DNA from 3 places in the Cryobacterium sp. N19 genome. Region 2 is predicted to be linked to each of the others. Evidence: riboswitches for the same ligand, from Rfam matches in the RefSeq annotation. Region 2 holds a riboswitch; each other region holds the start of a gene.
The links. Region 2 has a riboswitch for thiamine pyrophosphate ahead of CXY78_RS05330 (3-oxoacyl-ACP reductase). Riboswitches for the same ligand answer to the same signal wherever they lie in the genome.

Region 1: linked by a shared signal. The riboswitch ahead of thiC (phosphomethylpyrimidine synthase ThiC) and the one ahead of CXY78_RS05330 (3-oxoacyl-ACP reductase) in region 2 are both predicted to bind thiamine pyrophosphate.
Region 3: linked by a shared signal. The riboswitch ahead of CXY78_RS04130 (ECF transporter S component) and the one ahead of CXY78_RS05330 (3-oxoacyl-ACP reductase) in region 2 are both predicted to bind thiamine pyrophosphate.

What each region holds. Positions count from the first base shown of each region.
Region 1 covers NZ_PJJR01000052.1:127,960-138,535, forward strand. The annotation lists gene CXY78_RS14195 (FAD-binding oxidoreductase) at 1-1,142, opposite strand, end outside; gene hxlA (3-hexulose-6-phosphate synthase) at 1,317-1,940, opposite strand; gene hxlB (6-phospho-3-hexuloisomerase) at 2,011-2,598, opposite strand; gene CXY78_RS14210 (LuxR C-terminal-related transcriptional regulator) at 2,712-3,539, shown strand; TPP riboswitch at 3,619-3,727, shown strand; gene thiC (phosphomethylpyrimidine synthase ThiC) at 3,721-5,391, shown strand; gene CXY78_RS14220 (hypothetical protein) at 5,747-6,334, shown strand; gene CXY78_RS14225 (BTAD domain-containing putative transcriptional regulator) at 6,437-7,426, shown strand; gene CXY78_RS14230 (response regulator transcription factor) at 7,579-8,322, shown strand; gene CXY78_RS14235 (sensor histidine kinase) at 8,315-9,670, shown strand; gene CXY78_RS14240 (hypothetical protein) at 9,633-10,565, opposite strand.
Region 2 covers NZ_PJJR01000046.1:134,429-145,004, reverse strand. The annotation lists gene CXY78_RS21210 (hypothetical protein) at 1-1,179, shown strand, start outside; gene CXY78_RS05355 (lipocalin-like domain-containing protein) at 1,324-2,436, shown strand; gene CXY78_RS05350 (RNA polymerase sigma factor) at 2,798-3,367, shown strand; gene CXY78_RS05345 (hypothetical protein) at 3,354-3,962, shown strand; partial or broken gene CXY78_RS22065 (hypothetical protein) at 4,361-4,429, shown strand; partial or broken gene CXY78_RS05340 (NAD-binding protein) at 4,423-4,710, shown strand; gene CXY78_RS05335 (SDR family oxidoreductase) at 4,796-5,230, shown strand; gene CXY78_RS21550 (hypothetical protein) at 5,227-5,460, shown strand; TPP riboswitch at 5,758-5,858, shown strand; gene CXY78_RS05330 (3-oxoacyl-ACP reductase) at 5,915-6,679, shown strand; gene CXY78_RS05325 (bile acid:sodium symporter family protein) at 6,867-7,895, opposite strand; gene CXY78_RS05320 (extracellular solute-binding protein) at 8,569-9,585, shown strand; gene CXY78_RS05315 (ABC transporter ATP-binding protein) at 9,678-10,576, shown strand, end outside.
Region 3 covers NZ_PJJR01000045.1:31,803-42,378, reverse strand. The annotation lists gene CXY78_RS04165 (ABC transporter ATP-binding protein) at 1-838, shown strand, start outside; gene CXY78_RS04160 (ABC transporter substrate-binding protein) at 878-2,077, shown strand; gene CXY78_RS04155 (ABC transporter permease) at 2,111-3,037, shown strand; gene CXY78_RS04150 (ABC transporter permease) at 3,048-3,848, shown strand; gene dinB (DNA polymerase IV) at 3,882-5,096, shown strand; gene CXY78_RS04140 (hypothetical protein) at 5,122-5,448, shown strand; gene CXY78_RS04135 (hypothetical protein) at 5,526-5,792, opposite strand; TPP riboswitch at 5,836-5,945, shown strand; gene CXY78_RS04130 (ECF transporter S component) at 5,978-6,631, shown strand; gene CXY78_RS04125 (ABC transporter ATP-binding protein) at 6,636-8,159, shown strand; gene CXY78_RS04120 (energy-coupling factor transporter transmembrane protein EcfT) at 8,165-8,950, shown strand; gene CXY78_RS04115 (AAA family ATPase) at 8,943-9,512, shown strand; gene CXY78_RS04110 (hypothetical protein) at 9,523-9,783, shown strand; gene CXY78_RS04105 (hypothetical protein) at 9,786-10,576, opposite strand, start outside.

The DNA of each region.
Region 1 (10,576 bases), on a different contig from region 2:
CCGAAGAACGCGCAGAACTGCGTGGAGGTGTCGATGGCGCCGGCCCACTTATGGCTGAAACGCACCCCGGCCAGCTGCGGAAACGTCGTGAAGAAGTGGCTCGCGAGCTTGGCGAAGGTCTCGGGGCGGTTCTCATACCCGCTACGCACCTTACGCCCGTAGTGATAGACGGCGTCGTAGCCCCCGAACAGAATGCGGTTGTCGGCGCTCAGCCGGTAGTAGTGAAACTGGTTAGCCAGGTCGCTGAGCCCCTGCCGGTGCTGCCAGCCGATCGCGGCGAGTTGGTCGGCATTCAGTGGTTCGGTCATGAGCACGTAGTCGTAGACCGGCACGGTTGCGAGTTTGTTGCGCTTGAGTAGCGACGGAAAGACGTTTGTGGCCAGAGCCGTCTTCTGGGCAGTCACGGAGCCGCCCGCCGTCACAACCCGGGTGCCCTGCGCCGCGGTCAGTCCGGTCGTGTCGAGGTTCTGCACGAGCGAGTTCTCGAAGATTTCGACCCCGCTGGAGGTGGCCACGCGAGCCAGCTCGGCGGCGAGCTTGCCCGGATGCACGAGGGCATTGCTGCGCTTGTGCCAGACCCCGGCCAGGTAGGTCGGAGACGCGACCTCGGCCTGCACGGCCGCCTGGTCGAGAAACACGGTGTTCTCGTCGGTCGTCTCCTCACGCAGCCACTCGATCTGGTGGTCCTCGATGGCGAGGTCGATGGCGCCGGTGCGCTCGAAATCGCAGTCCAGGCCGAGTGCGGCCACGGCTCGCTCGATTTCGTCGAGGTTCTCATTACCGAGCTCGGTCAGCCGGTCGATCTCCTGCGGCCAGCGCGTGCGCCCGTTCTCTTCGCCGTGGGTGAGGCTCGCCTCGCAGAAACCGCCGTTGCGACCGGATGCCGCCCAGCCGACCGTGCGCGCCTCCAGCAGCACCACGCGCGCCGCCGGATTCTGTTGCTTGGCCAGCACCGCGCTCCACAAGCCGAGGTAGCCGCCGCCGACGATCGCCAGGTCGCAGTTGAGGTTGCCGGAGAGCCGAGGGTAGTTCGCACGCGGCGCGAGGTCGTCGAGCCAGAAGGAGCCCTGCCGGGTGCCGACGAGTGAGGCTGCGACAACGGATGCCGCGGGCCGGGCTCGGTCGAAAATTGTGCTGGTCATGCGGGATGCGCGTCCTCTCGCGGCGACGGTGCCGCCACCTGGTCTGGGCGCCACCAGCCTAGCGGCGCCCACCGCACGGCGGCGCGTGGCGCGGGCATCCGCTTGATGCGACCGGGACGTTAACGCGAAAGTGCCGCCCCGCGCGAAGCGGAACGGCACCGAGAAGACGCGAATCTAGATGATCGCGGCGCGCAGGGCGGCAGCGGCGGCAGCCGGGTCATCGGCGCCGTAGATGGCTCCGCCGGCAACGGCAACGGATGCGCCGGCGCGCTGCACCGAGGCGATGGTCGCCAGGCTCACGCCACCGGCCAGCGAGAACGGAACCTTGGCGGTTTCGCCCTGGTTGAGCAGCTTCGCGAGCGAGAATCCGGGCTCGGCCTGCTCGTCGAGTCCGGCGTGCATTTCGACGAACTGGGCACCGAGCGCGGTGACCTCGCGGGCGCGGGTGACCTTGTCGGCAACGCCGATCAGGTCGACGACGATGCCCTTACCGTGCTTGGTCGCGGCGGCGACGGCTCCGATGATGGTGCTGTCTCCGGCCGTGCCGAGCACCGTCACGAGGTCAGCGCCGGCGGCGAAGGCGATGTCGGCTTCGAGCTCGCCGGCATCCATCGTCTTGAGGTCGGCGAAGACGATCTTGTCGGGGTGCGCGGCCTTGATCGCGGTGACGGCGCGCAGGCCCTCAGCCTTGATCAGCGGGGTGCCGAGCTCGATGATGTCGACGTGCGGGGCGACCTGCGCGGCGAGCGCCAGCGCGGCGTCGGTGGTCAGTACGTCCATTGCTACCTGAAGCTTCATGGGGTTCTACTTTCTGTTGGGGTAAGCGGTCTGTGGTTTTCGGGACGGGGCCTGGGCCCTATCCGGTTTGTTACTCGAGGTTGGCGTGACGCGGCCAGAGCTCGGCGGCCGTCGCACCGCTTCGCTGCCAGAGCGTGTGGAATAGGGCGTCGCCCACCAGCAGCACGGACTGTTCGAACAGCCCGCCCGAGTACTGCGCCGACACCTGCCCGGCGTGGTCCTGCTTGGCGGCCGCGGGGATGACCACGGTCACCGCGGCGAGGTGCCCGAGCGGCGACTCCGGCGCCGTCGTCAGCGCGAGAATGTTCGCACCCACACCGTGAGCCGTCTCGGCGGCGCGCACGATGGCGCCCGTCGTTCCGGATCCACTCGCCACCAGCAGCAGGTCGCCCTGCGCAATCGCCGGGCTGGTTACCTCGCCGACCACGTGCACGTCAAGGCCCAGGTGCATGAGCCGCATCGCGGTCATCTTCAACGCCAGCCCGGAACGGCCGGCTCCCAGCACGAACACCCGCGGTGCCACAGCGAGCAGGCTCGCCGCGTCATCCAGCACCACAGAAGCGGATGCCGCCCGCAGCGCGTCCACGACGCGGCCATTCTCGGCGAAAATGAGACCGAGGGCATCCGCTGTGGTGGGGGTGGTTGTCGTTTCGGTCATAGGTCAATACTCCACTCCTTCGAGCGGGCGTGCGGCCCGCCAAACGAATGGTTTTACTACCCAAACGAATTGCTCCGGGCAGGCTCCACGGACGGTTCGGATAGGCTATTCGCATGACCTTCCTCGCCGATTCACCCGTGCAGACCGCGCGCAGCATGGCCGCCGAACGCTCCAAGCTCATCGCCGACCTCACCGACACGCACGCGACCACGCTGGAATCCCTGCTCGCCGTGCTGCGCTCGAGCAGCACGAGTGACACCGCTGCCCGCCAGAAGGCCACCGAACTCGCCGCCGCGGCGATGGTCGCCCTGCGCGCGGTGAGCGACCTCGACCGGAGCCTCACCGAAGAACCTGTTGCCCGCGCCTTCGAACGTCTCAAAAATGACCTGCGCCCGCTGGTGCGCTTCGGCGACCTCGACGTGCAGTTCATCGAGCCGCCGGTCAACGGCCGCGCACTGCCCGGCGAAGTCGCCCACGAGGCCAGGGCCATCGTGCGCGGCGCCGTGCTCGCCCTGGTCGAGCAGACCGGGGTCGCGCGGGTGCGCGTTCAGTGGGACTGCGACGGCAGCAACCTGCTGATTCGCATTCGCGACGACGGGCCGGGCGACCTCGACGCCGAGGTTCCGAGCGTTCGCCAGCTGGCCGCCCGCGTCGTGGCGCTCAGCGGAACGCTGGGTGTCGAGGCGACCGCCGGCTGGGGGTCGGAGATGGCGGTGTCGCTGCCGCTCGACGCGCCCACGGCATCCGTTTCGGCGGCGGCAGCCTGGGGCCTCAGCCCGCGCGAGCGCGGCGTGCTCGAGCTTGTGGCGTCGGGCGCGCGCAACAAGGCGATTGCCGAGGCGCTGACCATCAGCGAGAACACCGTGAAGTTTCACGTGGCCAACCTGCTGCGCAAGGTCGGCGCCTCGACCCGCGCCGAACTCGCCTCCCTCGCCCGCTGAACGGATGCCCGGCGCGCCGCCAGCACGCCGGCCGCCGCGAGCATGGACAGGACTCACGCTAGGGTGAAGGAGTCAGAAGACACACAACCCACGGGAGCGCGCACCAGCGAGCTGAGAGGACGGCCAGGGCCGTCGACCGTTGAACCTGTCCGGGTAATGCCGGCGTAGGAAGTTCGAGAACATGCGCACAATTGACGAAATCTCCATGTCTGAAACCGTCACCACCGGCCCGATCCAGGGCAGCAGCAAACGCTACGAACCGGTGCCGGCCTGGCCAGGGCTCGAAATTCCGGTTCGCCGGGTGAACCTCAGCAACGGCGAACACTTCGACCTGTACGACACGTCCGGCCTATACACCGATGACACGGCCACGATCGACCTCGAGAAGGGGCTGCCGAAGACCCGGGCCGGGTGGGAACATCCGCTGCCCATCGACGGCGCTGCGACCCAGCTGGTCTGGGCCCGGGCCGGCATCGTCACCCCGGAGATGGCCTACATCGCCGCCCGCGAGGGCGTCTCTGTCGAGCTCGTGCGCGACGAGGTGGCCCGCGGCCGCGCTGTCATTCCGGCCAACCGCATGCACCCCGAGAGCGAGCCGATGATCATCGGCAAGGCCTTCACCGTGAAGATCAACGCGAACATCGGCAACTCCGCCGTGACCTCGTCGATCGCCGAAGAGGTCGAAAAAATGGTCTGGGCCGCCCGCTGGGGCGCCGACACCCTGATGGACCTCTCCACCGGCAAGGACATCCACCTCACCCGCGAGTGGATCATGCGCAACTCGCCCATTCCGGTAGGCACCGTTCCGCTCTACCAGGCCGTCGAAAAGGTCAACGGCGACCCGGCCCTGCTCACCTGGGAGATCTACCGCGACACCATTATCGAGCAGTGCGAGCAGGGCGTGGACTATATGACCGTGCACGCCGGAGTGCTGCTGCGCTACGTGCCGCTCACCGCCAACCGGGTGACCGGAATCGTCTCCCGCGGCGGCTCGATCATGGCCGCCTGGTGCCTCGCCCACCATCAGGAGAGCTTTCTCTACACCCACTTCGTGGAGCTGTGCGAGATTCTGCGCCGCTACGACGTGACCTTCTCGCTCGGCGATGGCCTGCGCCCCGGATCAATCGCCGACGCCAACGACGAGGCCCAGTTCGCCGAGCTTCGCACCCTGGGCGAACTCACCAAGGTCGCGAAATCTTATGGCGTGCAGGTGATGATCGAGGGTCCGGGCCACGTTCCGATGCACAAGATCGTCGAAAATGTGCGCCTCGAAGAGGAACTCTGTGAGGAGGCCCCCTTCTACACGCTCGGCCCGCTCGCCACCGACATCGCCCCGGCCTACGACCACATCACGAGCGCGATCGGCGCGGCCATCATCGCCCAGGCCGGCACCGCCATGCTCTGTTACGTCACCCCCAAGGAACACCTCGGCCTGCCCAACCGCGACGACGTGAAGACCGCAGTGATCACCTACAAGATCGCCGCACACTCCGCCGACCTGGCCAAGCAGCATCCGCGCGCGCAGGAACGCGACGACGCCCTCAGCCGGGCCCGCTTCGAGTTTCGTTGGACCGACCAGTTCGCGCTCTCGCTCGACCCCGACACCGCGCAAAGCTTTCACGACGAGACGCTGCCCGCCGGCCCGGCCAAAGCCGCCCATTTCTGCAGCATGTGCGGTCCCAAGTTCTGTTCCATGCGCATTTCAGCAGATGTTCGGGTGTATGCCGCAGAGAACGGCCTCACCAGCCTCGAGGCGATCGAGGCCGGGATGGCGGAGAAATCGGCTGAGTTCACCAGGATGGGTAGCTCGGTCTACCTACCGTTGCGCGTACTCGGAGCCGACGAGCACTGATCGCGGAAGCAGATGGCGCGGCCAGCGGCACGCGCCGGCGCGCTGGCCGAATTGTGCGTGCGGGCCAGCGCGATCGGCCGGCACGCACAGTTTGACGATGGACACCAATCCGTGAGTCCCGGGCCCGGCCTAGAATATGGGCCCAGTTTCCGGGACCGGGCCCGGTCAGGTCTGGCGCGCACCTGGGTACACTCCGTCTCATGGTTCTCGCCATTCTCGCCTCCGCCCCGCCGCCGCACCACTAACCCCCACTGCAACGTCCAACCCGTTCCCGGCCCGGAAACCATCAGTAGCTAAGCGGTGACCCAATCACCCCAGCAGGGTTTTCCCATGGTGCCGGCACCAAGATTCCGCCATGACTCCCACAAACGCGACGCTGCGTCTGGTTCGCCTCGACGACGGCGCGAAGCATCCCGAAACCACTCGGCAGACGCAGCCCCGCCGCGCCCTGTCCCCGCGCCGCCGGAAGATTCTGATCCCGCTGGCCGTCGTCTGGCTCGTGATGGCAGCGCTGGCCTGTGCTCTGCTTCTCACCGGCACGAAGCCGAGCACCGCGTTTGGCGACACGACCGCCGTCCCCGGCGGGCTCGCCCGCATCAGCGCGGTCATCCCGCTCGAATCCGACGGCTGGGTACCGCCTGGCTCAGCCGACCGGCTCGACAGCGCTGTGCAGCCCGGCGCTCACCGCGTGCGCATCCTGCTCGAACTGACCGCAGCGGATGCCGCCGGTCTGTCTTTCGACGCCGCCGACTACTCCCTGTCCGGTGTCGGATCCCATGCCACCGCGCTCTGGGTCGACCTGAGCCAGCGGGAGGCGGCGGCCGGGACATCCGTTCTGGCAACCCTGGTCTTTGAGATCCCGAATCAGGCCATCGCCCTGGTTCTGGACGGCCCGCAGGGCGCGCGGTTATCGCTCGGAACGGGGCACCACACCGCACCCTGAGAATATCCCCCGAAATTGGGGGTAAATGTCTACTCCACACGCGGCTACCCCCGCCTATCGGCAAGCGGGCAGCATGGTTGCATTCCAACAGTGGAGGTCAGCATGACAACTGGATTCGTCACCCGAGAACAGCCCACCGCGACACCCATAGCCCACTTGAGCGTGCACGTACTTGGAAACCTCAGCGTTCGACGGGGATCGACCGTGCTGCACGCCCATCAGCTGGGCGGGCCCAAGCCTCGCCAGATCCTCGAAATTCTGCTCGTGCACCTGGGACTGCCGGTCTCCAAAGACCGCCTCATTGAATTGCTCTGGGGCGCGAGCGCTCCGGTCGAGGCCCTGCCCACCCTGGAAAGTTACGTCAGCGTTCTCCGTCGCCATCTGCAGCCCGGCGCGGGAAAATTTGGCCCGCTGCAGACCACGACCGGCGGCTACGTGTTGGACCGTGAACTCGTCGACGTCGACCTTGACCAGTTCGACGTGCTGCTGAAGCGAGCGCAGAAGACCATTCCCGGCCTCGCGTATCCCCTGTTGCTGCGCGCTCTGGACCTCGCCGCCGCACCGCTGCTCGGCGACGAACTTCTGCCGGCCTGGGCAATGGAAGCCCGCGATCTGCACGCCGCCCGCCTCACCAGCGCCCGCATTCTCGCTTCGGAAACAGCTGCAGCCCTGCACCGCATCGATGACGCCCTCGATTTCGCGAACCTCGCACTGGCCGACGAGCCGTTGAACGAACGAGCCTGGACGGCCCTCATTCTCGGATTGGAGACCAGCGGGCGCCACGCCGAGGGCCTGCAAGCCTACGACCGGTGTCGCCGCTCGATGCAGAACGAGTTGGGCTGCGCTCCCGGCCCGATTCTGCACGCTGCCCAGCTTCGCCTGCTGCACGCTACGGCTGACGGCGACGGCGACCTGGCCGACGTGCTGTCCGCGCTGCTCATGCTGCACGACCAGCTTCGCCCGTCGCCGACGAGCGAGCCTGGGCGCCCTGCCACCACTTCTTCTTCGCGACCAGAGCCGGTCGCGGATTCCCTCCGGGAGGCTACTGATGTTGTCACGTCATTTCTGCGACGCGCCGTCACTCGTGCCTGAGCCGGCCCCGTCGGCCTCGTACCACATGGGGGGCCAAAGAGACAGGACTCGACAAAAACTCGGGTTGTCCTGATAATGGTCTCGCCAACCGGAACAGCACAGTGTGCTCCGGCAGCATCGAGGCTTAGTATCGGGCAGAGAGGTCCCCGCAGATGAGCGCGCAGATGTACCCGATCGAACCCAGCGTGCAGGGGACCAGCGCGACCGCGTCACTACCCGGCTCCGTCACGGTCGACACAACCCCGATGGGGCAAATTCGTATTCTCATCGTCGACGACCACACCACCTTCGCTGAACTGCTCACCGGTTCCCTGAACCGCGAACCCGATTTGTGCAGCGTCGGCTGGGCTAACAGCGTGGCCACCGGCATCGCCGCCTGCCAGGAATTGGTCCCCGACGTCGTGGTCATGGACTACCACCTACCCGACGGCAGCGGTCTCGTCGCGGCCACAGCCATCCTCGCCCGCGCTCCTCATACCCGAATTGTCATCCTCACCGGCGACCCGGCCCTCGAGGCTCTCGAGCAGGCCGCCGCGATCGGGGTCTGCGCGTTCCTACCCAAAGACGGCTCCCTCGCGACGGTGCTCGACACCCTGCGGCACGCGCGCATCGGCGGTTTCCTCGTGCATCCGTCCCTCGTTAGCCTATTGAGTGCCCGGCGGCGGCAGCGCAGCGAAGAGATCCCCTTTCCCGAGCTGACCAAGCGTGAGCTCGCCGTGCTTCGACTGATGGGCGAGGGCTCCGACGTGCGGGCCAACGCGAGGGTTCTCGGAATTTCCGAGAACACCTGCCGCGGCTACGTCAAAGCCATCCTCGGCAAGCTCGGCGCGCACTCGCAGCTCGAGGCCGTCGTGATTGCCACCCGACTCGGTCTGGTGCCGGCGCAGCATGTCTAGAAGGCGGCCGGGCTCGTCGTTCCAAAACCGGCACGACGAGCATCAGGCCGCCGAACGCTCCGAGGTGCGCGCTGCGGTGCAGCGTTTTCTGCTCATGGGACTCGTTGCCCTGGTGCTGGTCGCCGTGCCGGTCGCCCTCTGGGTGCGCGCGCAGTCCGAGGCCAACGCCATGGCCAACGCGGTGTTGCACACCCAGCGGCTGGCTGACTACTCGCTCGGTCCGCTGATCACTGACGGCGTCGTGGCCGGCGATCCGGGATCCACTCGGCGCCTCGACGAGCGGTTGGCCCCCCGCCTCGCCGATGGGTCGCTCGTGCGCATCAAGGTCTGGGACGCCAACGGAAAAATCGTCTACTCCGATCTGCCCCTGCTCGTCGGCCAAAATTTTGCCCTCCCCAATTGGGCACCGGAGCTACTGGCCGGCGGCCAGGGCCGCGCCACCCTCGAGACGCAAACAGCCCCCGACGACCTGTATGAAACCGATTCGGGTGAACTTGTCGAAGTCTACGTGCGCTCCATCGCGAGCAACGGCAACGCGTTCATCCTCGAGGCCTACTTCAACGACGATGCCTTGCGCCATGAGCAAGACACCGTACTTCTCGGCCTTATCCCGGCCTTCCTGCTGTCGCTCGGAGCTCTGCAGCTGGCGCAACTCATACCGGCCGTGCAACTGGCCCGGCGCATCCAAAATCACCAGTCCATCAAGCGCAAGCTGCTGCAACACGCTATCGATGCCTCCGACCTGGAGCGCCAGCGCATTGCGCGCGACCTGCACGACGAAGTCATTCAAGACCTTGCCGGGCTGTCCTATGCCCTCGAAGCCGAGGAACGGCACTCCGCACCGGAGAACCGGGCACTGTTCGGCCAGGCCAAAGCCATCCTGCAGAAGAACGTGCGCACGCTACGGGCGATGACCACCGAGCTGTACCCACCCGACCTCGAAGAGCTCGGGCTGCCGGCCGCCCTCACACGCCTCACCGCTCCGCTGCTCGAGCAGGGGATCGAGGTCAAACTTCACGTACCGGCCAACTGCGACCTCGATCGCGACCGTGCCGCCATGTTCTACCGGGTCGCCCGCGAGGTGCTCGCCAACACGGTGAAGCACGCCAAGGCCGGTGTTCTCGAGCTCACCCTCATGCAAGACGACGACCGCACCATTTTGCTCATTCACGACAACGGCTGCGGGTTCGATTTGAACGGGGGTGCCCCCGACAACCATCTGGGCCTGCGCATCATGCGCGACACCATCCACGTTGCCGGGGGCTCCCTTGAGGTACGCTCCTGGATGGGCGGTGGCACCTCCGTCATGGCTACTCTCGATCGCGTGGCTCCGGTTCGATCTCGCTAGCCGCCGACCGGCGCCGACCCGTCCAGATCATGATGCCGACGGACCCGATCAGCAGCACGGTGAGACCGATGCCGTAGACGCTCCAGGCGTTCACGGCCGGGCCCGGCGAGGTCGCGGCTGTCGCGGACACGCTGCCATCGTGCCCGTGGCTCGCATCGCTGTCGGCAATGACAACCGCGGCCGGCTCGGGCTCGGCGGCCATATCCACGCCGGCTCCACCCGGCGTTCCGGCCGCAACGCGCACCTGATCGGCGGTGATTCCGGCACTGCGGGCCATGCCGCCGCGTACGTCGGCCACCACGTCATCGCCGAGCAGCGCTCCAAGGTAGCTGACCTCCAGTGTGTTGGCACCGATCGCACTGCCATAGTTGCCGAGATCATCCGAGAGGATGCCTTCCCGTGCGACTGCATCGGCCAGGGCGGTCGGGTCGGCCGAGTCCACGACGAAACGCAGGTCGTGCACGAGCACACTGAGCACGAAGTACGAATCGATCGACTCCGGTCCATCGCTCGCGAGCAACGCTCGCGCCTCATCCCTGGTGGCGCCTGCCGACAGCAGTACGGTCAGCTGGGGCACGCCCTGTTCGAGCACCCCGGCCGGCAATACGTCGGGCGAGATGTCGGTCAGCGCGAGATGCGAAGCGGATGCCCGTTGCTCCAGCCGCGCGCGCAACGCGGGCAGGTCAGCATCCGCTTCAACGGCGAGCACCACGCGGCGCTGCACCAGGGGGCCGTCAAAGGACACGGTCGGGCGACCGTTGCCGATCTCGGACCCGTTTTCAGCATTGGTGACGCTGACCGTCGGCGTGACACCGGACGGCGGGACGGAAGCCCCGGCGGTGCAGCCGCTCAGAAATACACCCAGTAGTCCAGCACTGAGCAGAGCAAGCAGCACCGCTGGGCTCC
Region 2 (10,576 bases):
CGGAGCATTACCGCTCAGCTGGGCACAGTGCCCTCCGGCCTGAAATCCGTCGATGTGAAGTTCTTCACGTCCGAGGTCACGGCCAGAAGTCAGGTGAAAATTGCTGTCGGCGCAGAGGACACGCAAACGTATTCGTTCACGGCACCCGTGGGTACCAGTGCAACCAAGACGGTCACGGTTCCCGTGACGACGCAGACAAGCGGCGCCGTAACCCTGTCCAGTAGCGTCGCCGACGTCAGGTTGAACCTCGAACTGGCCGGTTTTGAACGCGGCGCAACGGAGCCCACGCCCGCACCGACTCCGGAGCCCACGCCCGCACCGACTCCGGAGCCTACGCTGACTCCGGCTCCGACACCGTCACCCGAGCCGACTCCGGCTCCGACACCCGAGCCGACTCCGACACCGGGTGGCATACCTGGTGCCTCCAACACGGGTGTTCCGTCCGGAACCACACTGACCGTGCACCATGGCGACATCAATGTCACGACGGCCGGCACAGTTCTCGACGGCCTCGACATTCGTGGTCTGGTCAAGATCAGCGCGGCCAATGTCACCATCAAAAATTCCATCATTCGTGGTCGCACCATGAACGGCCCGGGCGCCCTCATCAACAACCTCGGCGGCTTCAGAAACCTCGTCGTGACCGACACCGAGCTGTCCCCGAGCACCGCTTCGCCCGATGCCAATGGAATCTACGGCTATAACTTCACGGCAACGCGCTTGAACATCAATAACGTCATCGATGGCATTCACATCACGGGAAGCAATGTGAGCCTGCAGGACTCCTGGATCCACGACCACATGCATTACCGCAATGACCCGAATCAGGGCGGTTCGCCCAGTCACGACGACTCCATCCAGGTTCAGTCTGGCAATAACATCACGGTCGCCGGCAACCGCCTGACCGACTCGCACAGCGCCGCCGTGCAAATCACCCAGGACCGCGGAACGGTATCCAACTTCACCTTCGTCGACAACTTCGCCAATGGCGGGGCCTGCACCGTGAACATTGCCGAAAAAGCCTATGGCCCCCTCCAAGGCACCATCATCAAGGACAACACCTTCGGCAAAGACACCAAGGTCGCCAACTGCGCCGTGATCGCCAAAACCACCACCAAGATCGACTTCCAACGCAACTACTACACCGACAACACCACCGTCGTCATCAAAAAAGGCTAACAAGCACCGGTAAATCCACTCGAATTCCCTCACAGGACCAGGCGGGCCCCACGCACACAGCGTGAGGCCCGTCCTTGTTGCATGCTCGGCGGCATGCGCGTATTGAGTCCGGTGTATACCTAGGTCATCGATAGAAGGAGCGCCATGACCACTACGAGTGCTGGCCAGAAGCGTGTGCGCCTGGCCGCCGACCCGGCTGATTTCGCTCGGCTCGGCCTCAACCCGCTCAGCACGGCGCAATTCGAAGACGGTCTGCGCACCGACCCGAACCGCCGTGGGTCGTACGAGTGGTGGTATTTCGACGCGAGTCTCGACGATGGCGCCAAGCTCGTCGTGGGCTTCTACACGAAGAACCCCGCGACGCCGGGCACCCGCCTGGCTCCGTTCGTGAACATAAACCTCGACCTGCCCGATGGACGGTCGTTCGAGAGGACTTTCGCGGCCGATCCCGAGCAGTTCAGTGCCTCCACCGACGGCTGCGATGTGCGCATCGGCGACCATCGCTTCAGCGGTGATCTACAGACCTACCGGGTGAGCGCATCCGTCGAGAACGTCACGGTGAACGTGACGCTCAGCGGCACGGTGCCGGCCTGGCGGCCCGCGACCGGCTACGAGATGTTCGCCCGCAACGGCGTGGAGAAGACGTTCGCCTGGTTTGTGGCGGTGCCGAACGGGCGCGTCGACGCCGAGTACTCGGTCGACGGGCAGGTCGTCAAAACCACGGGGGTCGGCTACCACGATCACAACTGGGGCGATGCGCCTCTGCGTGAACTCATGCACAACTGGTATTGGGGACGCGCGCAGGTGGGGCCGTACAGCCTGATCGCCGCGCACATCACTGCCGAAAAGGCCTACGGCTACGAGCCGCTCACCACCCTGCATCTCGCCCGCGATGGTGTTGTCGTGGCCGACGACGGCACCAAAGTGGCGGTCACGACCGACCGTATCGGCATCGACGCTCCCACTGGTAAGCCGGTAGCGGATATCCTCACCTACGACTACCGCGCCGGCCCCGACCGCTTCACCATCGCCTTCGAACGGGAGGAGACGCTGCTGCGCACACGATTCATCGACGTCGTGCCGCCGGCCGCGAAGCTGCTCGCGCGCCTGATGCGGTTCGACGCAGCCTACCTGCGTTTTACCGGAACCCTGGTTCTGCGCCGGTACCTCGACGATGTTCTGGTCGAGGAATACACCGAGACCAAGGCGCTCTGGGAGCTCATGTACCTGGGCAGGACCCGCCTTCCGGTGACCTGAGGGTTGTTCGCACGGCCGCAGCGCGCCCCGCAGGATCTGGGCCAGTGCGCGCGAGTTCCGCCTGGCGCGCAGCGGCGCAACTCCCGCGAAACTCTACGACGGAGTCTGCATCCCAGACGACTTGTGACGCCTTAAAGAATTGTGCCTCCCGCAGCCGGTCGGATTTGCTGAGCGAAGGACAAGGTCGATTTCATGCGAATCGAGACCTGTAGTGCCAAAGTGATTCGCATCACTTTCGAACTACACAGCTGCGGAAATAGATGAGGTTCGCTGCGACCAAACTGCCATCCAGCGAGTCGACCACGTCCGTCCTCGCATGAAATCCTCGCGCCCCTGCCGGACATGCCTCAATATGAGAGTTGTGACCGACACCGAGCGCGAAAAACGGATGCGCAACCTCGTCGCGCTCGTCGGCGACCCTGTGCGCCACTACCTGCACCGCCGCATCGACGCCGCAACGGCCGACGACGTGATCGGCGACACCCTACTCGTGTGCTGGCGCCGCCTCGACGAGGTTCCCGACGATGCCCTCCCGTGGGCGATCGTCGTCGCTCGACAGTGCCTCAGCAACGCCCAACGCGCCGAGCGTCGTCGCACGCGTCTCATCGGCCGCATCATCGCCATCGACCCGCCGCCGGCCGTTGCGGACGAGAACCCCGCAGCATCCACCGTCGATGAAGGCACCGCCGTGGCGGCCCGCGTGACCGCAGCCCTCGCCGGCTTGCGTCGAGACGATGCCGAGATCCTGCGGCTGTGGGCGTGGGACGAGTTGACGAGCCCGCAGATTGCCGTTGTGCTCGGCGTCAGCGCGAACGCAGCGGCGATCCGGCTGCACCGTGCGAAGGCGCGCCTCAAGCAGGAGCTACTGAAATCCGGCCACTCGACCGGACATATAACTTACGACGAAGGGAGCGAAGATGCACGACGATGACCGTGCGCTGCGCGATCAGCTGCGCGCCGCCGATCCGGCCCGCGCGCTGCCCCCTGCCTCGCCGACGTGGCTCGACCACAGAATGGAGCAGATCATGACCGACCAATCCTCACCCACCACGACCGCCACGCCCGAGACGCCGCGACGCGCGTTCCGGCGGTGGATGCCGATGGCCGGCGTCGCCGCGGGCCTCGCCATCGCCGCTGCAATCGTCGCGCCCCTCGTTCTCGATGGTCCGGAACCCACTGTCGAGTCGCTGCAGCCTTCCATGGGCGGAGGCCTCGCGAGTGGCAGCTGCCTCGTGCTCGAGCCGGCGACCGTCGCGGCGCAGGAGCAGGCGTTCGCCGCGACGGTGCTGCAGATCCAGGGCAACACCGTTGTGCTGGAGGTCACGGAGCGCTTTGTCGGCGAGGTCGCCGACCGCGTGGAGGTGGCGCAGATCGACACGATGACCTCCGACTTCTCAGGCGTGCCCTTCGAGGTCGGCCAGAGCTACCTCGTCGGCGCAATCGATGGAACGATCACGGGATGCGGCGTGACCGGGGCCGACAGTGCCGAGCTTCGCGCGGTCTACGACGCAGCGTTCCCGGGCTGATCCGGGCCCGCGAGAGCGGTCGGGAACGCTGCGTGGAATCGTCCCATCGGCGTCAGACGGTGGGGAGAGGCTCACACAGCATCCGGTTGAACGAGAAATCGCTCCGGGTCGATTCAGGTGGGTACATGATGGGCGTTTGCTTGATCCTGAACCGCAACGATGGCCATAACTTGTTGTCGCGAGCGTCGGCCGCCACAGCGAGAATCACCTAGCACATAATTTTTCGGGTTCAGGCTTCCTCTGCACCAGTAAGCGCGGTCTACCCACCCGACATCGTTTTACGCCGACCATCGCGAGTTCTGGCACTACATGGACCTGATTGTCGATCCTGTCTTTATGTGCCCGATGAAGGTTAGCTCCTCGTCGAACAACAGTCCCTGCTGTTCACCCTCGCCGACATGGAGACCGAGCTGCAAGCGGCGAGAGGACTGCTTCGACGCGCGGCCTGGCGTCGGCGGCGGACTTCGCGATCGCCGAACCAATTCTTGCCACGATGGGGGCGCGCATCGTGCACTGCGGCGACCCGAGCGCCGGACAAGCCGCAAAGATCTGCAACAACATGATCCTCGGAATCTCAATGATCGCCGTCAGCGAAGCATTCGTGCTCGGTGAAAAACTGGGCCTCACCCACCAGGCGCTCTTCGATGTCGCGTCCACGGCATCCGGTCAATGCTGGGTGCTGACCACCAACTGCCCCGTTCCCGGCCCGGTACCCACCAGCCAGGCCAAGCCCGGACGCAGCGGAGCGACTTACCAATCCACGGCTCGTCACTCACGGGAGCTCACATCGCGGGTATCGGAAATTCTCGGACAGCATGGCCCTTGTACCAGCTATGACTACTATCGCAATCATCGGAGCTGGCTCAGGACTCGGGGCCGCCGTCGCGCGGCGATTCGGGGTCGAAGGCTTCACCGTCGCGCTCATCGCCCGCCACCAGGGACGCGTAGATGCCCTCGCCGCCGAACTGCTGGCCGAGGGCATCTCAGCTCACGGCTTCGTCGCCGACGTGCGCGATCCGGCCTCCATCACCCGCACTCTCGAACAGGTCGCAGAGACGCTCGGCCCGATCGAGGTACTGCAATACAGCCCGTTGCCGCAGAAGGACTTCATGCGCCCGGTTCTGGAGACCACTCCTGCCGACCTCGTGGGCCCGATCGAGTTCTCATCTACGGACCCGTCGCCGCCGTGCACCAGGTCCTCCCCGGCATGCGTTTCCTCGGCGCTAACCGCGGCACCATCCTCTTCGTCAACGGCGGATCCGCCGTGACCCCGGGCCGCAATGTCACCGGCACGTCAATCGCATTCGCTGGACAGGCCGCCTACGCACAGCTGCTCAACGAGGCCCTCGGAGAAGAAGGGATCCAGGTCTCCCAGCTCATCATCGGCGGCCGCATCATCGCCGGCGATCCCGAGAAGGACCCGTCAGCGCTCGCTGAGCACCTCTGGAACCTCCACAGCCGTCGCGATCGCTTCCGCCACCAGATCAGCGCTGACTAGAAAGCGTCGTTCACTGTCAGGACCCGCCAGAGCCGGCACAGGTAGCCGATACGTCGATCGGTTCGGGCGGTCGCAGAATCAGATTGCAGGCGACCTCACCGGTGCCGTTCCAGGCGATCCTGCCACCACGATCGGGGTCACCGCACAAGACGTCGGTGGCGTACAGGGTACGCTGCCGGGCCAGACCGTCAAACGCGGAGTTGATGCTGAGCTCCGCGACGACACAGTCGACCAGCCCGGTTGGTTATGAGTTCAGGACGCGAATTTTCCGGTACCAGGCGGTTGCGTATACTCGTTGTCAGCGACACGGGGTGCCGACTGCATGACGGTCGGCTGAGATGACACCCGTTGAACCTGATCTAGTTCGAACTAGCGAAGGGATGTCACGGAGAATTACGTGCACTGCTTTGGTGCCGGATCTCGTCCTTTCGCCTTACCCAAGGTGAAGAAAATCATGCAAATAGCAGAACAGATTGTCCTGGTCACTGGCGGCGCACGCGGCCTGGGTAAAAGCATCGTGCACGCTTTCGCGGCTCTGGGCGCCCGGGTGGTCATCAACTATCGCAACAGCGCCGCAGCGGCGGAAACCTTGGCTTCCGGCTATGGGCCTGAACACGCTCTTGCCGTACAGGCCGACGTCACCGACCCGGCCCAGGTCGCGGCAATGCTCACGCAGGCGCAGGCACATTTCGGCTCCAGCGTGACAACGGTGGTCAATAACGCGTTGGTCGATTTCAGCTTCAACGGCGACGCCCGCTCCGGCGCTGCCGACATCAGCTGGGACGAATTCCAGGCGCAATTCTCGGGCAGCGTCCGCGGTGCCCTGAACACAACCCAGCAGGCGCTGGCAGGCATGCGCGAGGTCGGGTTTGGCCGCATCATCAACATCGGTACCAACCTGTTTCAGAACCCGGTGGTGCCCTACCACGACTACACGGCCGCCAAGGCCGCCCTGCTCTCCCTGACCCGCACCCTCGCCTCAGACCTCGGCCCGCACAACATCGCCGTAAACATGGTCTCCGGCGGGCTGCTGCGCACCACGGATGCCAGCGCGGCTACCCCCGAGGACGTGTTCGACTTCATCGCCGCCTCCACCCCGCTACGCAGAGTGACAACCCCGGCCGAATTTGCGGATGCGGTACTCTTTTTTGCCTCCCCCTGGGCGCGGTCGGTCACCGGGCAGAACCTGGTCGTCGACGGCGGCCTGGTAATGAACTAGGGCAGCGCCGGCCAGGTCAGCCCCACACCAGCTCCACTTCAATGCGTTCCTTATGGGTTGCGGCCACCACGGCGCCGCCTGGCGGCGGCCGCAGTCGCCCATCGAGCAATTGGGAGCTGCCCGGCCCCGTTCGCGGCGTAGGTCCTCGTCCGGCAGGTACTAAAGCCGCGGGGGAGTGACCGACTTGCTAATGCTGAGACCGGGGCGGCGACGGCCGGAAGTCTGCGAGGTTGACCGTGGATCCTGACGCGCGGGCGGTAACCGGCAAGGATTCGGAAATCTCATCGGACGGTAGATCCTTGCGCGCCCAGTAGCTGGCGAGCACCGAACCCGATACGTTATGCCAGACCGAGAAAATTGCCGCTGGCAGCGCGGCTACCGGGTTGAAATGCGCCACGGCTAGGGCGGCAGCCAGGCCGGAGTTCTGCATGCCCACCTCGAAGCTGAGAGCTCGGCGACTGGCGACCGGAAGCCCGAACAGACGCCCAATGTAGTACCCAAGCGTCAGTCCGAGGGAGTTGTGCAGGATCACGGCGACGACCACGAGCACGCCAATCGACAACAGCGTGGAGGCACTGGCGGCGATGACGGCCGCAACCACGACGGTGATGCCGGCTACCGACAGCAGCGGCAAAACATCGAGAAAACGCTCTACCAGGCGCGGCACGATCATGCGCAGCACGAGCCCGAGCACTACCGGAACCAGCACGATCTGCACAATCGACACGAACAAAGCGCCAGCATTGACGGGCAGGGACTCTCCCACGAGTACCAGCACGAGCAGCGGCGTCAGCACGGGGGCCAGCAAAGTCGAAACGGACGTCATCGCCACAGACAACGCGGTATCGCCCTTAGAGAGGTAGACCATCACGTTGGACGCTGTACCTCCGGGCACAGAACCGACCAAAATCATGCCAGCCGTCAGCATGGGCGAAAGCCCCAGCGCGACGGCAATCCCGAAGCCGAGCAACGGCATCACAAAGAACTGGGCCGCAACGCCCAGCAGAAGCGCCCACGGCCGCCTGGCAATAATCGCGAAGTCAACCGGGCGCAGCGTCATACCCATTCCCAGCATGATCACGGCAAGTAGCCATGGGATCGCCACGGTCAGGCCGGAAAATGCGTCGGGGACAGCAAGCGCCAACGCTCCCGCAGCCAAAACAATAACGGCGAACCAACGCCCGACGAATGCGCTGACAGTTCTGATGCGGTCCATGATGAAACCATACCCACAATGGGCAGAAACCTCATGGCCGGCAGGTGCGATTGTGAACAGGAAGCGCGAACAGTTTGCCCACGATTCTGACCGGTTTCAATACGACAAACATGCCGCCTGCGCAACCTCACTTCTCAAAGCTGGCATCTGAACCCCTTGCAGAGCCGCCGGCCTGGTTCGGGTACACGCCGAGCGAGATTAGGTGTGTGCTCCCGTTCGAGGTGGTGAGCTCCACACAGGGATAGTTCTCTTCCGGCGCGATTCCCTCTCGCACAGCGTCAGCGAAGGCGTTTCCTCGATCGAGACAACCGGGTCGAGGTTGATCCAGACGTCGTCGGTCGTGGCACGCACGTAGGGACGGTGCCGGGAGTCATCGCGAGCGGGAAAGCCATTCAGGGCTGCTTGGGCGGCGCGTTCAGCCCGCCTTGCGGCGCGGTGCACGGCGATAGCTGCATACCGTGCTGCGGTGTGTGCACATCGAGTGAACAATAGGCCAAATTTGTGTCATAACGATCGGGTCGAGTAAGTCCCCGCCGTAGCGTGGTGATGTCAATGTCGAAATCACAGGTTTGGCTCGGGGGCGACTTTTTTGGTTGTACCGGGCTCAGAAAAGGACAACCAATTGAATAAGCGCACCATCACCGCGAGCTCCTTCGCGCTCGCCCTGTTGAGCATCGTGGTCTTGACCTCGTGCAGTGCCGCGACCGATACTGCCGCTTCCGGCGACGCCACTGGAACGCTCATCGTGTACACGAACTCCAACTCTGATGGGCGTGGCGAATGGATCACGGAGCAGGCCGCCGCTGCCGGCCTGGACATCGAGATCGTAGGCCTCGGCGGCGCCGACCTCGCCAACCGGATCGTGGCCGAGAAGAATAATCCCGTGGGTGACGTGGTCTTCGGGTTGAACAACATGTTCTTCGAAACGCTCAAGGCCGAGGAGGCTGTCTCCGCGTACACACCGGCCTGGTCCGGCGAAGTCGACAGCACCGCCGGCGACGCGGAGGACGGCGTATTCTGGCCGTTGGTTGAACAGGCCATCGTTATGGCCTACGACACCAACACGGTCAGCGCAGCCGATGCCCCCACCGAGATCGCCGACCTCTGGGACGGCGACCAGTACACCGGCAACTACGAAGTGAACACTGCCCTCGGCCAGGCGACACCACAGCTGGTGCTCGCGGGCCTTCTCGCTCCCTACGCGGACGAGGACGGCGACCTGGGTATATCCGACGATGGCTGGGACCAGGTGCAGGCATACTTCGGGCACGGTTCCCCTGCCGTCGAGGGCACCGACCTGTATGCCCGGTTGATCCGCGGTGAGGTCGATTTCGGCGTGATTCCGAGCAGCGGTATCACGAGTCGTGATACCGAGTACGGCACGGTCACCGGAGTCATCAGCCCCGAAGACGGTGTTCCGTACGTCACAGAGCAGATCGCCGTAATTAACGGCACTCCGCGCCAGGAGCAGGCCGAAGAGTTCATTGACTGGTTCGGTAGCTCCGACGTGCAGGGCCAGTTTGCGGCCAAATTCGCCGCTTACCCCGTGAACACCGAGGCCCGCGCTCAGGCGCTCCCCGCGGTCGTCGAGCTGATCGAATCACTGCCCAAGCAAGACATTGACTGGGCACTGACCCGGGAGCACATCGGCGAGTGGGTCGAGAAGACCGAGCTCGAGTACCTGCCCTAACGGTCATCCGCGCCGACAAGCGCCGACCTCCATCACCCGCCACAAGTCGCCGGGTGCGGCTTCGTCAACAGCCGCACCCGGTGGGAGTTCATATGATTAGATTTGACCACATCGAAGTGCGTTTCGGCGAACACACCGCCATTCCCGATCTCAATTTGGAGGTGAAGCAGGGTGAGTTCTTCACCCTGCTCGGGCCGTCCGGATGCGGGAAAACCACCGCGCTGCGCACACTCGCCGGCTTCATCGAACCGACGAAAGGCGAGATCTATATCGATGGCCAGGCCGCGACGAAGCTTCCGAGCGAGAAGCGCAGCGTGGGAATGGTGTTTCAGAACTACGCCCTGTTCCCGAGTATGAGCGTGTGGGAAAACATCGCCTTCGGCCTGAAGGTGCGCAAGACAAAGAAGATGCAGACGGGTGCCCTCGTCGCGGAAATAGCCGGGCAGGTGGAGCTCACATCGGAGCAGCTCAGCAAGAACGTCTCCGAACTCTCCGGCGGCCAGCAGCAGCGCGTGGCCATCGCGCGCGCGCTCGTGCTCAGGCCGCGCATCCTGCTGCTCGACGAACCCCTCTCCAACCTCGATGCCAAGTTGCGGGTGCAGCTGCGCGAACAGCTCAAAAACCTGCAGCGCGAGCTCGGCATCACGACGGTCTACGTGACCCACGACCAGGAGGAAGCCCTGACGATGAGCGATCGCATCGCCGTGTTCAATCATGGCGTGGTGGAACAGGTGGGAACTCCGGAGGAGATCTACAACCGCTCGAGCACAGAGTTTGTGTGCACGTTCGTGGGTGCCATGAATAAGTTGTCGGGCGAGTTGGTGCAGCGGCTGCAGCGTGGTGGCGGCACCGCTCTGCACCCAAACAAGGCGTCATACCTGAGGCTCGAGAAGGTGTCGCTGCAGCCTCCTGCAATCGTGGCCGGCAGCATCCGTCTTGAGGGAATCGTCGCTGAACGCGCATACCACGGCGCGCACAGCACCTACACGAT
Region 3 (10,576 bases), on a different contig from region 2:
CGTCACCGACCGGGCGCCGTTCGACCGCGACGTGAACACGGTGTTTCAGGACTACGCGTTGTTTCCGCACATGAGCGTGCTCGACAACGTGGCCTACGGGTTGCGGGTGCGCGGCGTCGCCAAGCGCGCCAGGCACGAACAGGCCCGTCAAGCCCTCGATACCGTGCGTTTGGGCAGTTTCGCCGATCGAAAGCCCAGCCAGCTCTCCGGCGGGCAGCGCCAGCGGGTGGCCCTGGCCCGGGCTACCGTCGTGCAGCCCAAGGTGCTGCTGCTCGACGAACCACTCGGCGCACTCGACCTCAAACTGCGCGAGCAGATGCAGGTCGAACTCAAGGAACTGCAGCGCACCCTGGGTATCACCTTCATTTTTGTCACCCACGACCAGCAGGAAGCCCTGACGCTCAGCGACCGCATCGCCGTGTTCAACGAGGGCAAAATCGAACAGCTCGGCACCCCGGCCGAGATCTACGAGCGCCCAGCTTCACCGTTCGTCGCGGCGTTCGTGGGCACCTCCAACATTTTCGATGACACCGTGTCGCAGACGCTTCTCGGTCGCGCTGGCACCCACTCGGTGCGCCCGGAGAAGGTTAGCGTGACCACCGAGAACCGGCCGCTTTCAGCCGATCGAACGGCCGCCGGCGTTCTCGCCGAGGTGATCTATGTCGGCAGCAGCACCCAGCTCATCGTCGACCTCGACGCCGGCACGCGGGTCGTCGTGCTCGAACAGAACGATGCGCACCGCGTGGCGACCAACGGGCGCGGCGCACGCGTCACCGTTGGCTGGAACGACTCCGACATCGTCACCCTCGCCCCACCAGTACTCACTTCCCACCCCTGACCGCACATCCCTGACCGCACCTCACGAATGGAGAAAGTCATGAAACGCAGTTCTACCCGTACCCGCTTCACCGCTGGCGCCCTCAGCGGCGTCGCGATCGTGTCGGTTGCCCTTCTTCTCACCGCCTGCGGTACCAGCCAGGGCGGCGGCACCGCTGCGCCGACCGAGGCTCAGGCCGAGCTCGGCGAGATGGAAGGCAGCGTCTCGCTGCTGGCCTGGCCCGGCTACGTCGAAGACGGCAGCAACGATCCAACGGTCGACTGGGTCAGCGCCTTCGAAGAGAAGACCGGCTGCACGGTCACCAGCAAGACCTACGGCACCTCCGACGAAGCGTTCAGCCTCATGAAGACCGGTGACTACGACGTCGTCGCGGCCTCCGGTGATGCCTCCCTGCGGCTTGTCGCCTCGGGGGACGTGGCGCCGGTCAACACCGACCTCATTCCCAACTACGCGGGCATCTTCGACTTTCTGAAGATGCAGTCCTGGAACAGCGTCGACGGTGTCTCCTACGGCATTCCGCACGGCTATGGTGCCAACCTGCTCATGTACAACACGGAGGTCGTGACCCCGGCACCCACGTCGTGGAATGTCGTCTTCGACAAGTCGTCCGACTACAAGGGTGCGGTGACCGCCTACGATTCGCCGATTTCGATAGCGGATGCCGCGGTCTACCTCATGGCGCACCAGCCGGAACTGGGAATTAAGAACCCGTACGCGCTCGACGAAACGCAGCTGGCGGCATCCGTTGAGCTGTTCAAGAACCAGCGCATCAACGTGGGCGAATACTGGTCGGACTACCTCAAGGAGGTGCAGGCCTTCGAAACCGGCGACACCGTGGTCGGTACCACCTGGCAGGTCATTCGCAACTCGCTCGCTGAGGGTACCCCGGCCGAAGTCGTGCTGCCCGTGGAAGGCGCGACCGGCTGGTCGGACACCTGGATGATCGCCGCAGGCGCGAAGAGCCCCAACTGCGCCTACGCCTGGCTGGACTACATCGCGAGCCCCGAAGCCAACGCGCAAGCCACCGAGTACTTCGGTGAGGCACCGTCCAACGCCGGAGCCTGCGACTTCACGGTCAACCCCGACCACTGTGCCAGCTACCACGCCGGCGACGCCGACTACGCGGCGCAGATCTGGTACTGGTCGACACCGATCGCGGAGTGCCTCGACGGGCGCACCGACGTGCAGTGCACCGATTACTCCGACTGGACCACCGCCTGGCAAGAAATCAAGGGCTAATCCGCCTGCTCGAGTCAGACAGAAGGAAGAATCATGACGGTTGACGCTCCCGCGCCACCCACCCGTCGGGCGGTGGTGCCCCAGCACCGTCGCACCATCGCCCGGCGGGGCTCGGTCTTTCTCAGCCGGCACCCACGACTGCGGCTGTCACTGCTGCTGAGTGCCCCCCTGTTCTGGCTCGGCCTGGTCTACGTCGCGGCCCTCGCCGCACTGCTGATCACCGCCCTGTGGACGGTGGACTCGTTCACCGGGCAGATTTCGCAAACCTGGACCCTCGACAACATCGTGGCGGTGCTCACAGGTTCGCTTTACCAAACCGTCACGCTGCGCACGGTCGGCGTGGCGCTGCTGGTCACGATCATCGACATTGTGATCGCGCTTCCAATCGCGTTCTACATGGCCAAGGTGGCGAGCCCTGGCGCCCAGCGGATTCTTGTGATCGCCATTCTGATGCCGCTCTGGGCGAGCTACCTGGTGAAGGCGTACGCCTGGCGATCGGTGCTCTCCCAGGGTGGAATTTTCGAATGGCTGGTGTCGCCGTTTGGCGGGCACAGTCCCGGTTACGGTCTGCCGGCAACGATCATCACCCTGTCCTACCTGTGGTTGCCGTACGTCATTCTGCCGATCTATGCGGGACTGGAGCGGGTGCCGGATTCACTGCTGGAGGCATCCGGTGATCTTGGCGGGGGTACCTGGGCGACGCTGCGCCTGGTAGTACTGCCCATGATCTGGCCGGCGATCATTGCCGGGTCGATTTTCAGTTTCTCACTGTCGCTCGGTGACTACATCACCGTAAATATCGTCGGCGGGGCCAACCAGATGCTCGGCAACCTCGTCTACACCAACGTGGGGGCCGCGAACAACCTGCCGCTCGCGGCCGCGATCGCGCTCATTCCCATTTTGATCATCTTCGCCTACCTCGCCGCCGTGCGGCGCACGGGCGCACTCAACAACCTGTAGGAGCCCTGCCATGCGTCTGAGTCGCCCCGCCCGTGGTCTGCTCGCGGCCATCACGGCCGTGGTGCTGGCCCTTATTTATCTGCCCCTGCTCGTGGTCTTCGTGAACTCCTTCAGCACCAGCCAGAACCTCACCTGGCCGCCGCCGGGCTTTACCTTGGAATGGTGGGCCAAGGCGTTTCAGAGCGACGGTGCCCTTGACGCGGTGCTGACCAGCCTGCAAGTGGCCCTGGCCTCGACGGCGGTGGCGCTCGTGCTCGGCACGCTCATCTCGCTCGGGCTGCAACGCTTCGAATTCTTCGGCCGGGATGCCATCAGCCTGCTGGTCATCCTGCCGATCGCGCTGCCCGGCATCGTCACCGGCATCGCCCTGAACAATGCCTTCCGCACCGGACTCGGCGTGCAACTGTCGATTCTGACGCTCATCATCGCCCACGCCACGTTTTGTATCGTGACCGTGTTCAACAACGTGATCGCCCGGCTGCGGCGCCTCGGCACGAGCCTCGAAGATGCCTCGTCGGATCTCGGCGCCGGAATCTGGACCACGTTTCGCCTGGTGACCTTTCCCCAGTTGCGGTCAGCCCTGTTCGCCGGCGGCCTGCTCGCCTTCGCCCTGAGCTTTGACGAGATCATCGTGACGACGTTCACCGCCGGATCGAGTGTGAAGACCCTGCCGTTGTGGATTCTGGACAACCTGTTCCGGCCCCACCAGGCGCCGGTCGTCAATGTCATCGCCGTGGTGCTCGTGCTGGTTTCGATCATTCCCATCTACTTCGCGCAGCGCATTGCCGGCGCCGAAAAGGTTGTGCGCTAGCCGTTCGTGACCGGAACGGGTTAGGGTTTTTCGGTGGGCAGACAGGACGGCAGTGGGCGGCAGATTTCGGCGGACGACGTCGATGACCGTTCAGCGACGGTGCTGCACGTTGACCTCGATGCGTTCTTCGTGTCGGTCGAGCTGCTGTCGCACCCCGAATACGTACGCCTGCCGGTGATCGTGGGCCACCGCGGGGGTCGGTCGGTCGTCACGGCGGCCAACTATATTGCGCGGCGCTACGGCGTGAACTCAGCGATGCCGATGGCACTCGCCCTGCGGCAGTGCCCGAACGCGATCGTGCTCGAGCCGCACATGGGCCTCTACCGGGACTATTCCACCCGGGTGATGAGCATTTTCGACGACGTCACCCCGCTCGTGGAACGGCTCGGCATCGACGAAGCCTTCCTCGACGTGGCCGGCGCAACCAATCTGTTCGGCTCCCCGGCCGTGATCGGCGAACTCATCCGCGCGCGGGTGCTCGCCGAGACCGGGCTGGTCTGCTCGGTGGGCGCGGCGTCGACCAAGTTTGTCGCCAAGCTTGCCTCCGGCCTGTCCAAACCCAACGGGCTGCTCGTCGTTCCGGCCGACGAAACGATCGAGTTCCTGCATCCGCTGCCCGTGACGGCCCTGTGGGGCGTAGGGGCGGCCACCGAGCAGACCCTGACCCGCCTCGGCCTGAAACTCATCGGCGACATCGCGCACGCGCCGCTGGACGTGCTGAAAAGGACGCTCGGGGAGGCATCCGGTCACAAGCTGTTCGAGCTGTCCTGGGGGCGTGACCCGCGTTCGGTGACGCTCGAGCGGGAGGAGAAGAGCGTCGGCCACGAGGTCACGTTTGAGCACGACGTGACCGACATTGACCGACTGCGCAGCGAGTTGCTGCGGCAGTGTGACCTCGTTGCGGCACGGCTGCGGAGGGGCGATCTGGTTGCCAGGCGCGTGTCACTCAAGCTGCGCTACACCGATTTCAGCACGGTCACCCGTTCGCGCACCCTCGCCGAGCCCAGCAATGTCGGGCGGCGCATCTACGAGGAGGCCGTGGCCGCGTTCGACCTACTGGCCGCGGCGGGCATCCGCGTGCGCCTGATCGGGGTGCGGGCCGAGCAGCTGGGTACGGCGTCGGGATCGGTGGGGCTGTGGGATCCCGACGAGGATTGGCGGGGCGCCGAGCTGGCGGTCGACTCCGTGACCGAGCGATTCGGGGCGGGAATCGTGCGTCCGGCCTCGTTCTTCAAACCTCGCCCATAAGGCACGAGTCGACTACCCTGTTGGAATGACCAGCCTCCCGGAAAAACTCGCAGAAACGTTCCGTTCCGCCGGTGTGAAATCGGCGTACGGTGACCCCGTGCAAATCGACGGCGTCACCCTCGTACCCGTTGCGCTCACCTATTACGGCTTCGGCGGCGGCGACGCCGGTGAGGGCGGTGCCGGATCCGGCGGAGGCGGGGGCGGAGTGTCGCTGCCGATCGGCGCCTACGTGAAGTCGGGTGGTACCGCCCGGTTCGAGCCGAATGTCATCGCGCTGCTCGCCGTCGGCGCGCCGTTCCTGCTCGTGGCCGGCCGCGCCCTGGCCCGGGTGATCCGTGCCCTGAAGAAGTAGCCGCCCCTGCTGATGCTGCCCGTGGACGGGGCCCGGGCCCCGTCCACGGGCCCAGTTTATAGACTGGGCCCGTGGTCCTAAGGTGGGCCCGGGCGAGTGCCGCGCGGCTTGCGCGCAGAGCGGATGCGGCGCGGCCAGCGCGGCCGACGCGCGAACCGACCCGCGAACCCGCCCTGCGTGAACCGACGGCGCAGCCAGCGTGGCAGCCGACGCCGCAGCCAAGCCGGAAAGTGCCACGGGCCGCTCACCGGTAGGCCCGCAGCGATACGACGGCGGCGCAGAATGAAGCGGCGCATCAATACGAGGTATAGCCCTGCCAGAACGAGCAGAATGCCGATGCTCATCTCGTGATCCCCATGCCACAAGTCTAAGCGGGGCACTAGAATTGAACACGATCACGGGAGTCCGGTACACCGGGCTGAGAGGAAGCTGACCAAGCTTCGACCGTCGAACCTGATCTGGATCATGCCAGCGCAGGGAGGCTTCTCGATCCCGTGCCCTGTATTCACCTACGGAAAGGGCACGAACAGTGCACGCTACAACGACATCATTCAATCAGTCCAGCCGCGACGCATCGACGGCGAAAAAGCCGCGCAACTTTCGCTGGCGCGTCGTCGACATCGTCGTCGCGAGCGTCATTGGCGTGGCGAGCGGCGTCATCTTCTGGGCCTGGGGCCTCGCCTGGTCGCCGCTCAGCGCGATCCTCACGTTCACGCCCGGCCTCGAAGGCCTGTTGGCCGGCGGCTGGTTGTTTGCCGGAGTGCTCGGCGGCCTCATCATTCGCAAGCCCGGTGCGGCCCTCTACACCGAGGTCATCGCGGCCGTCGTGTCGATGCTGATCGGCACCCAGTGGGGCTTCTCCACGCTCATCTGGGGCATCGTCGAGGGCCTCGGCGCGGAGATCGTGCTGGCCCTGTTCTTGTACGCCAACTGGCGTCTCGGCGTCGCCCTCCTCGCCGGCGCCGGCGCCGGCGTGGCCGTTGGGCTGCTCGACACGACCGTCAGCTATGCGGCACTGGATATCGGTTTCAAGGCCGTCTACTTCGTATCCGCCGTCGTATCGGGCACTGTGCTCGCCGGGCTGCTGTCCTGGCTCGCCGTGCGCGGCCTGGCCCGCACCGGCGCGCTCAACCGATTCGCCGCCGGCCGGGAAGGTTCGCGCGCACCCGCCGCGATCAGTTAAGCGGATGCCAGCCCCTTCGTCGCACGCGTCCGCTCGCGGCCCGCAGATTCGGCCCGTGCAGATCGAAGCCCGAGGCTGGGGCTGGCGCCATGCCGGACGCCACAACCAAGCGGTGTCGAGGCTCGACCTGCGGATCGAGCCCGGCGAACGGGTCTTGCTGCTCGGGGCCAGCGGCGCCGGCAAGAGCACCCTGGTGCACGCGTTGGCCGGAGTGCTCGGCGACGCCGAGGACGGCGACGAGACGGGCAGTCTGCTCATTGACGGCAGGCGCGCGGCCGCGGCGCGGGGTCGGGTCGGACTCGTGCTGCAGGACCCGGACTCCCAGGTGGTACTCGCCCGGGTCGGCGACGACGTGGCGTTCGGCTGCGAGAACCTGGCTGTTCCGCGGGCAGAGATCTGGCCGCGCGTGCGGCGTGCCCTTGCCGAGGTCGGTCTGAACCTGCCGCTCGACCATCCCACGTCGAGCCTGAGTGGCGGCCAGAAACAGCGCCTGGCCCTGGCCGGTGTGCTGGCCATGCAGCCCGGACTACTGCTGCTCGACGAACCGACCGCGAACCTCGACCCGGTCGGGGTCATCGAGGTGCGTGACGCCGTCGTGCGCTCTCTCGACCATTCCGGGGCCACCCTCGTCGTCATCGAACACCGCGTTGAGGTCTGGCAGGACGTCGTCGACCGCGTCATCGTGCTCGACCCGACCGGCGGTGCGCTGGCCGACGGGCCGACGCGCGAGATTCTCGCCATCCAGGGCGAGCGGCTGGCTCAGGCCGGCGTCTGGGTGCCAGCCCTGCCACCCCGGTTTCCGGTGCGGCACCCGATCAGCAATCCTCAGAGCCTGTTGCGGGCCGAGGGACTCGCGGTCGGGCGTGTTCCGTTTGGCCGACGCGCGGCATCCGTTGTCGCTGACGGAATCACCCTCTCCGTCGACGCCGGCAGGGCCACCGTCGTGACAGGGCCGAACGGCGCCGGCAAGTCCACCCTCGCCCTGACCCTGGCCGGTCTGTTGAAACCGGCCGGCGGAACGCTGCGCGCGAGCGACAGCCTGGCGGCTGGCATCCCGGCTGAGCCGCACCGGTGGCGCTCCCGGCAGCTGCTCACCCGCATCGGTGCCGTCTTCCAAGACCCCGAGCACCAGTTTCTGGCCGCCACGGTGCGCGGCGACCTGACTATCGGCCCGCACGCCCTCGGACTGAGCCCGGCTGAGCAGACCAGCCGCGTCGACGAGCTCATGCACCGGCTGCGGCTCGACTACCTCACCGACGCCAACCCGTTCACCCTGTCCGGCGGCGAAAAGAGACGGATGTCCGTCGCCACCGTTCTCGCCACCCGCCCTCGCCTGCTCGTGCTCGATGAGCCGACGTTCGGGCAGGATTCCCGCACCTGGCAGGAACTCGTGGGCCTGCTCGCCGAGCTGCTCGACGAAGGCACCGCAATCGTTGCGGTCACCCACGACGCCCAGTTCGTCAGCGCTCTCGCAGATGAGGAGTATCGACTCGGCACGCCGATCACTCTGGGGGTGGCCAAGCCGTGAGCCTGATGACCCCCAGCATCCGCCCCAGCGTGGTTGCCCGCCTCAACCCGGTGGCCAAGCTCGCCGTTGCCCTCATCGTGAGCTGTGCGCTGCTGCTGTCGATCGACTGGGTGTCGGCGGGCGTGGCCCTGCTGCTCGAGGCCGTGCTACTCGCCTGGTGCGGCCTGAGCGCCCGCCATTTCTGGCTGCGCACGGCGCCGGTCTGGATCGCAGCGCCCATGGCATCGATCACGACGATTCTTTACGGTGAAGACTCCGGCGCGCTGCTCTGGCAGTTCGGCTTCATCTCGGTGACCGAGGGCTCCGCCCAGCTGGGTCTGGCCATCGGGCTGAGAGTGCTCGCGATCGGCCTGCCCGGCATCGTTCTGCTTGCCACGACCGACCCGACCGATCTCGCCGACGGCCTGGCCCAGGTACTGCGCCTGCCAGCTCGGTTCGTACTCGGCGGACTGGCCGGGCTGCGACTCGTGGGCATGTTCATCGACGACTGGCATTCGCTCGGACTTGCCCGGCGAGCCCGCGGGGTCGGCGATGGCGGCGGTCTGCGCGGCGCCGCCCGCCGGTTCTTCGGCCCGGCCTTCTCCCTGCTCGTCATCTCGGTGCGACGCGGCAGTAAGCTCGCCACGGCCATGGAAGCCCGCGGCTTCGGCAGCGACGAGCCCCGTACGTGGGCGAGGCCATCGCGCGTTCGGGCAGCGGATGCCGCTCTCGTCGCCATTGGATTTGCCATCGCCGGCATCGCCATCGGCGTCGCGGTGTGGGCAGAGACCTGGAGCTTTATTCTTGCCTGAAGCCAGCCCCAATATCAACTCGTTGCTGGCACCGCTGCTGCGAGCCCTGGCCGCGGCCGGACCGAACCCGGTCGTGCTCCTCGACGGGCCGAGCGGCGCCGGCAAGAGCACCCTCGCCGAGGCCCTCGTGGCCCACTGGCCGGGCGCGAACACGCCGCAGCTGGTGCGGATGGACGACATCTACCCAGGCTGGGACGGCCTCGACGCGGCGGTCGAGCACCTGCACCGGTGCATTCTCCTACCCCGATACAGCGGAAGCCCCGCGGCCTGGCAGCGTTACGACTGGGCCGTGAACGAGCCGGCGGAGTGGCATCCGCTTGACGCCGCCCGACCGCTGATCGTGGAGGGCTGCGGAACCCTCGCCGCCCGGCACGAAGCGCTCAGCGACGTGCGTGTCTGGCTTGCGGCGGACGACGAGCTGCGCAAACGGCGCGCGCTGGGTCGCGACGGCGAAGCCTTTCGAAGCCACTGGGACCAGTGGCAGCAGGAATGGGCCAGCTACCTCTCGCGGGAAACGCCCGAGATTCGGGCAACGGTTCGCCTGCAGGCCACACGGGACTAGATTGGCTTCCATGAGCCCAGACAGTGACACCCCGACCCTGTACATCGCCGAGTTCATCGACGGCCCGCTTGAGGGTCAGATCGATTCCCGCGCGCTCGTGCGGGGAAAACACGCGCCCCGCATCAGCATGGTTGCCGCCGTCGGCGGCCTCGAGTCGGTGTTCTGGTACGACGAGGTCGACGAACGTGACGTGAGCGGGCAACTCCGCGTACGGTACGCCTTCGACCAGGGCGACAGCGACCCCATCGACACCGAGGTTGAGCCGCTGTAGAACTACTGGTCGAGCAGGGCCGTGATCATCACGATCGGATGCAGCAGCCGCCAGCCCGGCCCCGGGTCGGCGATGCCCTGGTCCAGTTTCAGCGCCGCCGAGAGTTTCTCCCCGGCAACGGTGAGCCGCACCTGGCCCACGTTCGCGCCGGTGCGGGCCGTGGCGAAGTCCTTGAGCTCGACCGTTGCGGCCTCGGGAGTCGTGGCCTGCCAGGCGTAGCGGGTGCGCGACACCCCGACCACGGCCGAGGCCTCATCGCCCCACGCCGATTCGAACGTGGCATAGGCATCGCCGGCGGCCAGAACCGGCAGCGGTCCCACGCCAGCCCGCGCGCTCGCCATGAGGGCGGTCAGGTCTGCCGTGAGCGCATCATAGGTCGGCTCACCGATAAACGCACCGGAGAACGTGAAACTTGAGGCGCCGTCACTGACCGTGGCGGTGAACAGAAAGCAGACCCCGGCGGCATCCGTATAGCTGCGCGAAACGCCCGTGATGCCCTCCTCGGGCAAGTACGACGTCGTATTCTGCACTCCGCGACGGTTCGCCAAAGCGGTTGCAGGACTGGCCAGCATCGAAGACACGATCGGGTCGGTCGCGGCCAGGCCGGCGAGGTGGGCCAGATCGGTGGCGGTTCCGGCGCTCGCATCGTGCAGCCCGGTGGCGTCGACGACGGAGGTGCCGGTCAGCCCGTTGTCGGACAGCCAGGCGTTGGCAGCCACTACGTAGGCGTCGACCGAACCGAACGCCCAGCGGGCCACGGTATCGGCGTGATTGTTGCTCGATCCGAGCAGCA